DNA from 2 places in the Lutispora sp. QWL-02 genome. Region 2 is predicted to be linked to the other one. Evidence: riboswitches for the same ligand, from Rfam matches in the RefSeq annotation. Region 2 holds a riboswitch; the other holds the start of a gene.
What was found. A riboswitch is a leader RNA that binds a small molecule or an ion and turns the genes downstream of it on or off. The one in region 2 is predicted to bind glycine.
Positions count from the first base shown of each region.

Region 1: it holds a riboswitch for glycine, as region 2 does, so the genes downstream of both, gcvT (glycine cleavage system aminomethyltransferase GcvT) here and AC4HCY_RS15695 (GrdX family protein) in region 2, are expected to answer to the same signal.

Region 1 covers NZ_CM177762.1:2,318,635-2,325,825, reverse strand. Annotated here, with positions in the region: gene AC4HCY_RS10815 (hypothetical protein) at 1-263, opposite strand, end outside; gene AC4HCY_RS10810 (hypothetical protein) at 421-978, shown strand; gene AC4HCY_RS10805 (MerR family transcriptional regulator) at 1,022-1,789, opposite strand; glycine riboswitch at 2,038-2,129, shown strand; gene gcvT (glycine cleavage system aminomethyltransferase GcvT) at 2,324-3,430, shown strand; gene gcvH (glycine cleavage system protein GcvH) at 3,701-4,084, shown strand; gene gcvPA (aminomethyl-transferring glycine dehydrogenase subunit GcvPA) at 4,086-5,426, shown strand; gene gcvPB (aminomethyl-transferring glycine dehydrogenase subunit GcvPB) at 5,423-6,889, shown strand; gene AC4HCY_RS10780 (cell division protein FtsX) at 6,949-7,191, opposite strand, start outside.
Region 2 covers NZ_CM177762.1:3,331,264-3,338,454, reverse strand. Annotated here, with positions in the region: gene AC4HCY_RS15715 (5'-nucleotidase C-terminal domain-containing protein) at 1-1,832, shown strand, start outside; gene trmL (tRNA (uridine(34)/cytosine(34)/5-carboxymethylaminomethyluridine(34)-2'-O)-methyltransferase TrmL) at 1,947-2,411, shown strand; gene AC4HCY_RS15705 (DegV family protein) at 2,436-3,275, shown strand; gene AC4HCY_RS15700 (DegV family protein) at 3,290-4,129, shown strand; glycine riboswitch at 4,252-4,351, shown strand; glycine riboswitch at 4,352-4,429, shown strand; gene AC4HCY_RS15695 (GrdX family protein) at 4,560-4,961, shown strand; gene trxB (thioredoxin-disulfide reductase) at 5,031-5,960, shown strand; gene trxA (thioredoxin TrxA) at 6,068-6,388, shown strand; gene AC4HCY_RS15680 (glycine/sarcosine/betaine reductase component B subunit) at 6,442-7,191, shown strand, end outside.

The DNA.
Region 1 (7,191 bases), 1.0 Mb from region 2:
TTTTCGGCTTCAAAGAAGCCTATCTGCAGAAACTCAGGCATCCTATAAGCATATGCCAATATGCTTATCATTATGATTCTGCCGCCATCCATCACCATCAACGGCTCCAGGTAAGCGGACTTGCATAATTCACTCTTGCCGCTCAACAAACCCTTTAGCAGCCCTGACATAGAATTTCGCTTAAAAGGATTATTCAAATATTGATTTTCATAAAACTTGAAAAAAGCTTTTACATTCATATCGTCAACTTGCTTTAATTCCATTTTTCCTCCTGCAAACCACTGTGTGCTTATACTATTTATTATATTAAATCTCTGATCATAAGACAACAAACATGCTGTCAGGCACTTTACATTGATTTTTTTCATATGGATATAATAAATTCAAAGTAAAATTTATTACTTTCAAGGAGGGCAATTAATGAAAGCAAAGAAATTAATATCGATATTTATCCTTGCTGCTGCACTGTTTGCAGGATGTGCAAAGCCTGCGCCTGCGCCTTCTCCGGCTCCAACGCCTTCAGATGCTACACCGGATAAGGTCACAACTGCTTCTATAGTTGATAATGCGGCGGCATTTGAAAAGGCAATAGGCAGCAGCGGCACATGGATCATAGCTATCACAAAAGACCTGACCATTGATAAGGAGCTGGTATTGGACGGCGAATTTAAAAATGGCAAGAAAGACGCTGAGGGCAAGGATATCATACAAAGGAAAATCGCCCTTTATGCCCAGGATGCTAACAGAAACATCACTGCCCGATATACTTTAACAGCACCAAGGCTCACCATCAACAGCCCCGAGGCCAGCATCCAGCATGGAACCTTTAAAGGAGACCTTTATGTTTCATCTAAGAATTTTAAGCTTGTAGATGCTACTGTTGACGGAAATGTATATTTTACTGCAGATGAAGCCAAGGGTACCTTTACAATGGATGATAAGAGCAAGGTCACCGGAAAGCAGGAGATCAAGAAATAAGCGAAAGCGGTTGGATGCCCCAACCGCTTTTTCAAGCTAACAGCTACTTCCTTTCCAGGCCAGTATAGATCAATATCGCATGTCTAAAAAATTCTGCCGTACCCGGCTGCTTTTCATCATAGTAAGCCCTGAACCTTTCATCATCAACATACATTTGGGCAACACCCGCATGGGCTTCCTTACTGTATTCATTCCAATAATATGTGAGCCATTGCTTGTGAAGCTCAGCTGCTTTTTGAGCGGATTCACCTGCGGGATCACCGGTTTTAAAGGCCTCAGAAAGTTTTTCCTTAACCTGCTCTCCAAGCTTTGTTACCTTATCATAGTCTTCTCGGGTCATGCCCATAACTTTTTTATTGGACCTATCAACTACATCATCACCATACTTTTCTCTTATCTCATTTCCATATTTCTTTTCATTATCATCGATCATTTTTCGCTTAAAGCCTTCGAATTTTTCTTTATCAAACATTTTTATCCTCCCTTCCGCAAAGGCTATGGTTTTTTCCACATTCGCTATCAACGCATCCAATTGGCTTCGTTTTTCAAGGAGTCTTTCACGATGTTCTCTAAGTGCAGCGACCCCGTCAAAAGCAGGTGAAGATATCAAATCTTTTATCTTGTCCAAGCTTATATCCAGCTCTCTATAAAGCATTATTTGCTGCAGTCTGTCAATTTCCGCCTGGCCATATATACGATATCCCGATGAATTGATTCTTGCCGGCTTAAGAATACCGATTTCATCATAATACCTAAGAGCCCTTGTGCTGACACCTGCCAACTTTGCCAAACCTTGCACTGTATATTCCATGTGTTTGCCTCCTTTCAAAATCAATATACACCTTTACGTAACGTTAATGTCAACATAATTTTAAAATATTTGGGTTAAATATATATCAGGGGTTGAAATACTTGGAATATATTTATATAATTATAGCAATAAATGAATATTCAACCGGATGAAAATGGCGAGAGATATCATAATAGATAGCCGAAGGAGCAATTATAAAAAGGAAGCCATCTTTTTACAAACACTCTCAGGCAAAAGGGATCGTCATGGGACGGACCTCTGAAGAGTCCGTAAAACGGCGCCGTAGGGGAAATACACTGTGAGTGTAGAAGCTCTCAGGTAAAAGAACAGAGTGGATATAATGGCATCTTTTATTATTATGCTATTATATCCATTTATATTTTGGACACAATACAACTGTATATCATTTGATAACTGCGTATGAACTTTAGGAGATATTATTCCGAAGCCTAATGCCATTCGGCTTATAGATATAAGCATCAGCGGCAAAGGCTATCGGATAAATATATTAAAATTAAAAGGAGGAATAGTCTTATGAGTGATCCTAAAAAGACGGCGCTTTATAATTCCCATGGAAAATATGGCGGAAAAATCGTAGATTATTCAGGTTGGGCACTGCCGGTACAATATGAGGGTATAACCGCAGAACATGAAGCTGTTAGGAATAGCGCGGGTTTATTCGATGTATCTCATATGGGAGAAGTTGAGATAAAAGGAAAGCAGGCTACAGACTATATTCAAAACCTGATCACCAATGATATATCTAATATGAATGAAAACCAGATAATTTACTCTCTCATGTGCTATCCCGACGGCGGCATCGTCGATGACCTTTTAGTCTACAAGTATACAAATAATCATTATATGCTTGTAATCAATGCGGGCAATGTTGATAAAGATGTTGAATGGATGAAGAATAATATAGGAGCCTATGATATGCAGTTTGCAGATATATCGCCTGATATATCTGAGGTGGCCTTTCAGGGGCCTAAAGCAGAAGAAATACTGCAGGAGCTGACAGATACAAATCTGTCTGAAATTGCATTTTTCTATTTCAAAGAAAATGTGAAGATTGCAGGCAGAAATTGTCTTGTATCCCGCACCGGTTATACAGGTGAGGATGGCTTTGAAATCTACATGAAGCATGAGGATGCCGAATATTTATGGGATAAAATACTTGAGACCGGAAAGGCTAAAGGTGCAAAGCCTGCCGGCCTTGGATCCCGTGATACTCTGAGATTTGAAGCAAACTTGCCACTTTACGGCAATGAGCTTTCCGCGGAAATCACACCCCTGGAAGCTGGTTTTGGAATGTTTGTAAAACTTAACAAACCCGGATTTATCGGAAAAGAAGCCCTTGAAAAGCAAAAGGCAGAAGGTTTAAAACGAAAAATAGTAGGCTTTGAAATGATCGAGCCGGGCATTCCAAGGCATGGATATGATGTTTTAGCTGACGGAAAAATTATTGGTTTTGTAACAACAGGCTATAATTCTCCTACGCTAAAGAAAAATATAGGCCTTGCAATGGTTGATATCAAATACTCGGAGCTTGATACTCCGTTAGAAATACAAATAAGGAAAAAAACTGCGAAAGCTAAGGTAGTCGGCAGAAAGTTTTATACCAAGCATTACAAAAAGTAATTAAGATTTTACTGCAATAACTCATTAATGCATATGTTGCACTGACTGATAACGATTGCAAATGTCCCAGGGCATGCTCTCTTGCTCCTGTGGAGCAATTCACCTTATGCTTCGGGACTAAGAGTTTGTAAGCTTGCATAGGGTTGCGTCAAAACTAACAAACTCTAAGCTCCTTCACAATTAACTCTTTTATCAGTCAGTACAACAGGCTAAAACAAAGTTTTGCAGTCTGAACAATGAATAATTAAAAAAAGTTTAGGAGGAGTAACAATGGAAGTAAAAAAGGATTTGTTTTATTCAAATGACCATGAATGGGTAAGAGTCGAGGGAGAAAAAGCCTATATAGGAATCACAGATTATGCTCAGCATTCTTTGGGAGAAATAGTATATGTTGAATTACCGGAGGTTGACAATGAACTTAATGCCGGAGAGGTATTCGGGGTCATAGAATCTGTTAAAGCGGCTTCCGACTCATATCTTCCGGTTTCAGGCAAAGTCCTTGAGGTTAATGAAGAATTATCGGATTCACCTCAGCTTATCAATGAAGATCCATATGCAAGCTGGGTAGTGCTTATAGAAATGTCCGATAAATCCGAGCTTGATAATCTTATGAATGCGCAGGAATATGAGGAATTCTGCAGTAAGGAGGATTAATATGCATAGGTATATACCAAATACAGAAGCTGATGAAAAGCTGATGCTCGGAAGCATCGGTGCAGAATCCATTGAAGATCTGTTTGTAGATATACCGAAAAGTTTGCGTCTCGACAGAAAGCTCAATATTCCCGGTCCTCTATCCGAGCTGGAGCTTTCTGCTCATATGAAAGATCTGAGCCATGCAAATAAAAGCACTGAGGATCTGGTCTGCTTCCTTGGAGCGGGGGCTTATGATCATTATATACCTTCCATTGTAAGGCATTTGGCGATGAGATCAGAGTTTTATACTGCATATACACCTTATCAGCCCGAAATAAGCCAGGGTACCTTGCAGGTGATATTCGAATATCAGACTATGATCTGCAAGCTCACCGGCATGGATGTGACCAATGCATCTATGTATGACGGAGCGACCGCCTGCGTAGAGGCTGCTATGATGGCTGTAGAAAGCGCAAAGCGTGACTCCATAATCGTTTCAAAAACAGTTCATCCTGAAGTCAGGAAAGTATTGAAAAGCTATATGAGGTTCCGCGATGTTGAAGTGATCGAAGCTGATATGGCAGACGGTGTTACTGATGCAGAAAAACTGAAATCATTGGTGGGAAGCAATACCGCTGGTGTTATTGTGCAAAACCCCAATTTTTTCGGTATAATAGAAGATCTGTCTGAGGTTGAAAAAATAGTCCATGGAAATAAATCTGTATTGATAGATTATGTAGATCCCATTTCTCTGGGGATACTGAAAAGCCCTGCCGAATCCGGCGTCGATATCGTTGTAGGAGAGGGTCAGTCCTTAGGTAACAGCATGAGCTATGGAGGGCCATACCTTGGATTCATGGCTACCAATACCAAGCTGATGCGAAAAATGCCCGGAAGGATTGTCGGACAATCTGATGATGTGGACGGAAAAAGAGCCTTTGTTCTTACATTGCAAGCCAGAGAACAGCATATACGCAGGTATAAGGCAACCTCCAACATATGCTCAAACCAGGGCCTTAATGCTCTTACTGCTGCCATCTACATGACTACAATGGGTAAAAAAGGTATTAGAGAAGTGGCTGAACAAAGCACAAAAAAAGCTCATTATGCAATGAAACAGCTTACAAAGAGCGGCAGATTCAAGCCATTATTTGACAAGCCCTTCTTTAAGGAATTTGCGGTTACAAGCGCTACAGAAAGCAATAAAATTAATAAGGAGCTATTAAAGCATAATATTCTCGGAGGCTATGAGCTGGAAAAAGACTATCATGAATTTAAGAACAGCTTGCTGCTGTGTGTCACTGAAAAAAGGACTAAAGAGCAAATCGACAAGCTTGCTCAAGCGATGGAGGTGATATGATGAAGGATTACAATAAGCTGATTTTTGAAATTTCCAAAGAAGACAGGAAAGCCTATAGCCTTCCTCCCTGCGATGTAGATGAAGCAGAATTGAATAGCTTGATCCCTGATTCATTTTTAAGGGATAAAGAAGCTGAGCTGCCGGAAGTGAGCGAAGTCGATGTTATAAGGCATTTCACCAATCTCTCCAATAAAAATTATGGAGTGGACACCGGCTTCTATCCGCTGGGCTCCTGCACCATGAAATATAATCCTAAAATAAATGAAGATATGGCGGCTTTGGGAGGATTCAGCAATATTCATCCCCTTCAGCCCGTAGAGACAGTGCAAGGAGCTCTTGAGCTCATGTATGAGCTTGATAACTTGCTTTCGGAGATAACGGGAATGGAAAAAGTAACCCTTCAGCCTGCTGCGGGAGCTCATGGTGAACTGACCGGCTTGATGATAATCAAGGCCTATCATGATAATAGAGGAGACAGAAAAAGAAATAAAATCATAGTTCCGGATTCGGCTCACGGAACAAATCCTGCTAGTGCAGCTGTCGCAGGTTTTGAAATAGTGGAGATAGAATCTGATAAAAACGGAGCTGTAAATCTTGAAAAACTGAAAGCCGTATTAAGTGATGAAATAGCAGGATTAATGCTGACAAATCCCAGCACCTTGGGACTATTTGAGCATAACATAAAAGAGATAGCAGATCTTGTGCATGAAGCAGGAGGTCTTCTTTACTACGATGGTGCAAATGCCAATGCTATTGTTGGGATGACGAGACCAGGTGACATGGGCTTTGATGTAATTCATCTCAACCTGCATAAAACTTTCTCCACTCCTCATGGCGGAGGCGGACCTGGAAGCGGACCTGTCGGAGTAAGAAAGGATCTGGTTAAATTCCTTCCGGTGCCAATTGTTGAAAAAAAGGATGGCAAATATGTGCTGGACTATGATAAACCCAACTCCATAGGCAAGGTTAAAAGCTTTTATGGGCATTTTGGGGTTGCTGTAAAAGCCTATGCATATATACTGTCAATGGGTGCCGATGGATTAAAGGAAGTAAGTCAAAAGGCAGTGCTTAATGCAAACTATATTATGAGCAAGCTGAAGAAACATTACTATCTGCCCATAGATCAAGTATGCAAGCACGAATTCGTTTTAGGCGGACTTCTCAATGATGAAAACCATATTTCTACTCTGGATGTGGCTAAACGCTTGCTTGACTATGGCTACCATCCTCCTACAATTTACTTTCCGCTCATCGTAAGTGAAGCTATAATGATCGAACCTACTGAAACCGAAAGCGTTGAGACTCTTGATGGGTTCATCGATGCAATGATAAAAATAGCAGAGGAAGCTAAGGAAAGTCCGGATATCTTAAAAACCGCTCCCCATGACACACCGGTAAGAAGAATAGACGAAGCTAAAGCTGCAAGAAATCTGATATTGAAATGGGATAAAAATAAACAATAAAAGAGAATGCCCTCCGATATGGAGGGCATTCTTGATTATTTAACCAAGCTTCTTGTGGTCTATTCGACCTTTGCCGACAGCAAGCCAAAGATACCGCCAACTATTCCCAAAACCAAACTTATCACTATACCCAGAATAAATAAGCTGCTTTCCAAAGCTTCACGGGGAGGCAGCGGAATAAATGGGAGCGGGCCGGCCATTTGACTATAGAAAGCTTTTAAAGCGAGCACTGCAAGAGCAAACGCAGCCATGGCTCCTGCCATAGTCAATATCAAGCCTTCAATCAAAAATGGGAATGCAAT
Region 2 (7,191 bases):
TAGCTTTGAATGACTATCGTTTCGGAACATTGAAGAGCCTTAAACTGGCGACAGATGCTGATAAATACTATCCTACAAAGGATCAAGAAGGAAATCAGGAATCCATGAGAGCCCTTGTTTTGAAGTATGTACAAGAGGTTAAGAAGGGCACTGTTACTCCTGCTGTAGATAATAATTGGAAGATAATAGGCACCAAATTTGATACGGAAAAGTACAAAGAGTACTATGACCAAATAAAATCCGGTAAAATCAAGATACCCGTATCCTTTGACGGAAGAACCCTTAATGTGAAGTCCGTCAATATTGATGATCTGGCAAAGCTGGGCAAGGTCCCAAATACTAAGGTCATTTCACTATTGTCTGTAAATGATTTCCACGGCAATATCGTTGAAAGCGGAAAGAATCCCGGAGCAGCAAGATTGGCAGGGTATTTTAAAGCGCAGAAAGCAGCCAATCCCGAGGGAACAATAATTCTAAGCGCCGGGGATATGTACCAGGGTACAGCAGATTCCAATCTCATGTACGGAGTACCGGTTCAGGCTATCATGAACTATATAGGCTTTGATGCAATGGCCATGGGGAATCATGAGTTTGATTGGGGTATGGGAGCAATAAACAAGTGGAAATCATTGACTAAATTCCCGTTCCTTGCAGCAAATATAATTGACAAGAAAACAGGCGAGGTCGCTGATTTTGTAGAGCCATACACAATAGTAGAGAGAAACGGTATAAAAGTAGGCATAATAGGAATAGCAACCCCTGAAACAATGACAAAGACAAAGGCTGAAATGGTAGAGCCCTATATATTCAAAAATCCCGCTGAAACAGTCAGCGCCTTGGTGCCAAAAGTCAAAGAAGCCGGCGCAGATATCATTGTGGTGCTCAGCCATCTGGGTGCAATGCAGGATAGCAAGACAAAGGAAATCACCGGTGAAGCGGCTGATTTTGCAAAAGCAGTCAATGGAGTGGATGCCATAATAACGGGTCACTCTCACCAGACAATCCAAGGCAGGATTAACGGTATACCTGTAGTGCAGGCATATTATAATGGCAGATCCGTTGCCCATATCGATCTATATCTGGATGCTGAGAAGAAGGTTACAAGGAGCGAATTCTTCGTCGATGCCAATGTAATCAAAGCTCCAGAGGATGAACAAATGAAAGGTTATCTAAGATTCATCGGAAATGAGCTGTCGCCGATCAAGAATGTACTGCTGGGTAAAGCATCTTCTGCTTTGAATCATGATACTGCCGTAACTCAGGTATCTCCTGTAGGAAATTTTGTGGCGGATGTAATGAGAAAGGCTGCCAAGGCTGACATAGCGATTCAAAATGGCGGCGGGCTGAGAAGAGATATCCCTGAAGGAGATATTACCATGGGCCTTATGTACGAGCTCCTGCCCTTCGATAATACATTGTTTACCTTTGATTTGACAGGGAAGCAGGTTAAAGAAGCTATAGAGCATGGTATAATATTAAACAATGAAAAGACATTCAGATCAGGCCAATTCTCCGGGCTAAAGGTTAAATATGACTCGACCAAAGCAAGGGGAGAGAGAATAGTTGAAATTACATTGCTGGATGGGAGCCCGCTCGCAGACGACAAGGTTTATAAGGTTGTAACCAATGACTTCCAGGCAACCGGCGGAGATGAATACGTAATGTTTAAAGAAGGCAAGAATACTTTTGACACAAACATTCCGATAAGAGATGTTGTCGTAGATGAGATAAAGAAATTGAAGGTCATCAATCCTGTGGAAGATGACAGGTTAATAGATGTAGCAGGGAAAACCAGCATGGTCATACCTTTTGACTTTGATTTGGCAGCATAAGATAATAATAGGATTACAAGTAAGAAAGGTGCATAAGCGCCTTTCTTTTTTTCTCTTGTAGAAAGCCTGGCGATTTTGTATTATATATATAGACTTACAAGGGAGATGTTATGCTTGTCGATAAATATAGTGCTTGTAGAGCCTGAAATACCTCAGAACACCGGTAATATTGCAAGAACCTGTGCAGCAACAGGCTGTAAGCTTCACTTAGTAAAGCCTTTGGGCTTTTCTGTGGAAGATAAGTATTTAAAACGAGCCGGATTAGACTATTGGAGTTTGGTTGAGATTAAATATCATGATAATTTAGATGCTTTTTTCGATATGTATAGAGAAGGAAAGTTCTTCCTTTCCACCACTAAAGCTAAAAACAAATATACTGATTTAAAATATGAAAAGGATTGCTTTATATTGTTTGGCAAAGAAACCGCAGGATTGCCCAAGGATTTGCTTTTAAAAAATCCGGATGAATGCATAAGGGTTCCTATGATCGATGAAGCAAGATCCTTAAACCTTTCGAATTCTGTTGCTATAGTAGTTTATGAGGCACTAAGGCAAATCGGATTTCCCAATATGATATAACATAGAGTGTAGGGGGAGTTATTAATGGCTGTTGTTATTTTAACAGATACTATGTGCGATGTACCTAAGAAATTTGCAGATGAATATAATATCAGAGTATTGCCATTGACAGTAAATTTTGGGGAAGAATCCTTCAGGGATGGTATAGATATTACAGCAGATGAATTCTTTAAGAGACTGGAATCTTCTGAGGAACTGCCTAAAACATCCCAGATAAACCCTCCGCAATTTGAAGCTGTATTTAAGGAGGAATTGGGAAAGAGCAATGCTGTTGTCGCGATTCTGGGTTCTTCCGAATTGAGCGGCACGTATAACTCCGCGGTTATTGCCAGAAATAATTTGGAAAGCCATAATATATTTGTCATAGATTCAAGAGCGGTGACCTTGGGGGCAGGATTGCTGGTTATTAAGGCGGCGCGCTTGGCACGTGAGGGCAAATCTGCAGAGGATATAGTTGATAATATTGAAAAAGCCAAAGATAGGATGAAACAATTTTTTATTATAGGAAGCTTGAAGTATCTGTACAAAGGAGGGCGCATATCTCTTTCTGCTTCGGTGCTTGGTTCGATTTTGAACATTAAGCCTATAATAACTATGGTGGATGGAAAACTGGAGATGATTGAAAAAACCAGAGGAATAAAGAAGGCCATTTCCATAATGATGGATAATATAAAATCTAACGGTTGGACATTAGACGGTAAGGTGATAGGCATAAACCATACCTTATGTCCTGAACAAGCTGATTATATTGAAGAAATAATAAATATGTCCTTTAAGCCCAAAGAGATAATAAGAGGAGAGGTGGGATCGGTGGTAGGAACTCATGCCGGCCCCGGTTGTGTGGCGCTACATTTTGAATTATAGAGGAGAGGTGGAGTATGAGCAAGATTAAAATAATTACCGACAGTACATCAGATTTGCCAAGAGGTATAGCAGAAAAATATGATATTGAGGTTTTGCCTCTCACCATATTTTTCGATAAAGATGAATATAGAGATTGGGTAGATATAGCTCCAAACGCTTTTTTCGAGAGGATGAGAAATTCAGAAAAATTGCCAACAACATCACAGGTGAACCCAAACAGCTTTAAAGAAAAATATGAATTGTTTTTGAAGGACTATGACCATATAATATCCATACATCTGTCTTCAGATGCCAGCGGTACTTATAATTCTGCAGCAATTGCCAGGGAAATGGTCGGCGAAGATAAGGTAACTGTTATAGATACAAGAAACTATACCTATGGCTTCGGCCAAATGGTGATAGAAGCCGCAGAGATGGCGGGGGAGAGAAGGACAAAAGAGGAAATAGTTGATAGAATAAACTATCTGATAGATAATGTGAAAACTTTATTTGTGGTTGATACCCTTGAGTATTTAAAAAAAGGCGGAAGACTCTCTGCTACTAAGGCAACCATAGGGACCTTGTTAAACCTGAAGCCCATATTGACTGTTGACGACGGAAAAATAGTGGCGATTGACAAGGCCAGAGGGATGAAGAAAGCGCTGAAACGGATTGTGGAAATAATGCAGGAGCAAGGTGCCAACTTAAAAGATCAGAAGGTCAAGCTCGGTCATGCAGATAATCTGGAGCATTTAAGAGACTTTGAAGCTGCCATCGAGGAAACCTGCGGCAAATTTGAGATGGAAGAATTTGAAATAGGCTGTGTCATAGGCGTATATTGCGGTCCGGGAACCGTGGTTATCCACTATATTTAAAAATTTTTTTAAAAACAAACAAATAAAGCTTGAATAGATTAGACAAATTGTATATAGTATAAGTATAGGAAATATCTATAAAAAAAATATACGATTTTTGGTATAATTTAATATGGTATGGATGAAGATTCGCGGGAGATGCCTATTAAAATAGGAGCCGAAGGAGTAAGTACGGAAAAGCCCGTTAATGAAACTCTCAGGCAAAAGGACCGCAATCGGACATAACTCTGGAAAGCATTATGCACCGAAGGAGCAATTCTATTTCATAGAAGAATCTCTCAGGTTAATGACAGAGATAGAGGCAACTGCTTCTATCTCTTTTTGTTAGCATGAGAACATCAGTTGCGATTCATAAATGCATCTTTGATAAACTACCCGCTAACGAAAAAAGAATAGAAGATAATATGCAGCTAAAAATATTGATTGAGAGGTGATAAGCCTGACACGGAATATCTATATTTTAACTAATAATGTCTTGATTTGTGATAAATTTAACGACACATTGAAGGTTTCTTACGTTGACGGCAGCTATATCGATGTTTTGTATCAGGTAAGAGACAGAATACACACAGGCAGTGTCCTGATCTCACATCCCCTTATGGGAAGCGTTAAACCAAATGAGACACCATATAGAAGCATAATATTGGAAGATAAAAAAGGAGCTTTGGATTTTCAATCGCTTTCAATCATTGAATCCAGCATAGAAAGCTGTAAAAAACTGCTTAATGACAGACCTACACCGGACTGGAGCAATAAAGTCCTTGAAGATTTTAGGTTTTTGGATATGAAGCTTTTAGAAAGCGCATTATCAAGCCTGGGTATAAACTACTAAAACCAGATGAATAGATATAACAAACTAATCCAATGATATACATATGAAAGTGATGAAAGGGGTAGAATAATGGATAAAATTTACGATGTTGCCATAATAGGGGGAGGACCTGGAGGACTTGCTGCAGGATTATATGCTTCCAGAGGCAGAATGAGTGCTGTAATAATTGAAAAAGGCAAATGGGGAGGACAGGCTGCAACAACCGAAGAACTGGAAAACTATCCCGGTTCTATTGAGCATCCTACAGGGCCCAGCCTTACAGCAAGGATGAAGAGTCAGGCAGAAGCCTTTGGAACTGAATTTATAAAGGATGAAGTGGTAGGGTTTGATTTAAGCGATAAAGTCAAAGTCCTAAAGCTGAAAGAAGGAGAAATTAAAGCGAAATCGATAATCATAGCAAGCGGAGCTCAGCATGTCAATTTAGGAGCACCGGGAGAAGACGATTTCAGAGGTAAAGGCGTATCCTACTGCGCAACCTGTGATGCTGATTTCTTCGCAGAATTGGAAGTAGTAGTTGTAGGCGGAGGAGACGCAGCGGTTGAAGAAGCTTTGTATCTTACCAAATTTGCTGATAAGGTCTCAATAGTTCATAGAAGAAACGAATTCAGAGCAGCAAAATCTATCGTAGAAAAAGCATTGGATAATGAAAAAATACAAATAATATGGGATAGTGTTGTTGAAGAAATATACGGTGATGGAATAGTGGAAGGCGTTAAGCTGAAAAATGTAAAAACCGGCGAGATAACAGACTACAGAACCGATGGAGTATTCGTATTCGTAGGCACAAAGCCTGTATCCGAATTTGCAAAGGGCATAGTGGATATGGATGAAAAGGGTTATATAATTGCAGATGCGGAGATGAAGACTTCAGCAGAAGGTATATTTGCAGCAGGCGATGTCAGGGTTACACCATTAAGGCAGGTTATAACTGCAGCAGCGGATGGAGCTGTGGCAGCTATAAGTGCTGAAAAATATATAGAAAGAACCTTTAATAAATAATTAGAGGAGACTGGAGCCGCTAAAAGACAAGAAAATCTCACGAAATCTGAAATAAAAAATTCAGTGACTTTCAGTGGCTTATAAAATGCTTAAAAGGAGGTGAAACAATGTTAGAGCTGAACAAAGAAAATTTTGACCAAGAGGTATTACAGGCAGCAGGACCGGTAATAGTAGATTTCTGGGGTACAAAATGCGAACCCTGCAAGGCTTTGATGCCCGACGTAGAAAGATTGGCAGAGCAATACAAGGATAAAATGAAGTTCTGCAAGCTTAATACTACTGAAAACAGAAGATTGGCTATAAGCCAAAAGGTTATGGGCTTACCTACTTTCATAGTTTATAAAAACGGCGAGAAGGTAAAGGAAATCAGCGGTGCAGATAATTGCACACCTGATACCATAGAAAACCTGATAAAAGAGAACATATAACGTTTCCATGGGGGACTCTCAGTCCCCCTCCAAATAAAAGGGAGGTGAATCTCATGCGTCTAGAGTTAGGCAATATATTCATAAAGGATTTACAGTTTGGCGAAGCTACAAAAGTTGAAAATGGCGTATTGTATGTAAACAAGAAGGAGCTTTTGGAGGCAGTCAGCGGCGACAATAGGTTGGTCAGCATAGAGGTAGATATTGCAAAACCCGGTGAAGAGACCCGAATAATGCCGGTAAAGGACGTCATTGAACCAAGAGTAAAAGTTGAAGGGCCTGGCGGAATATTCCCAGGATTTATCAACAAGGTTGATGTAGTAGGATCAGGCAAGACTCATGTATTAAAAGGTGCTGCAGTTGTCACTGCAGGTAAGATTGTGGGATTCCAGGAAGGTATAATCGATATGACTGGGCCCGGTGCAGATTACACTCCGTTTTCTAAGACCAATAATTTAGTATTGGTTTGCACACCTATTGATCATTTACCTCAGCATGAGCATGAGCAAGCAGTCAGGATGGTAGGCTTGAAAGCTGCGGCTTATATAGGAGAAGCAGGAAGAAATGTAAAGCCTGATGAAGTTAAGACTTATGAAACTTTACCGCTATTGGAAGGCATTAAGAAATATCCTGATCTTCCAAGGGTAGCATATGTCTACATGCTTCAAACCCAGGGACTTCTTCATGACACTTATGTATACGGTGTGGATGCAAAGAGAATAGTTCCTACACTCATATATCCAACAGAGGTTATGGATGGAGCAATACTAAGCGGAAACTGTGTTTCTGCATGCGACAAGAACCCA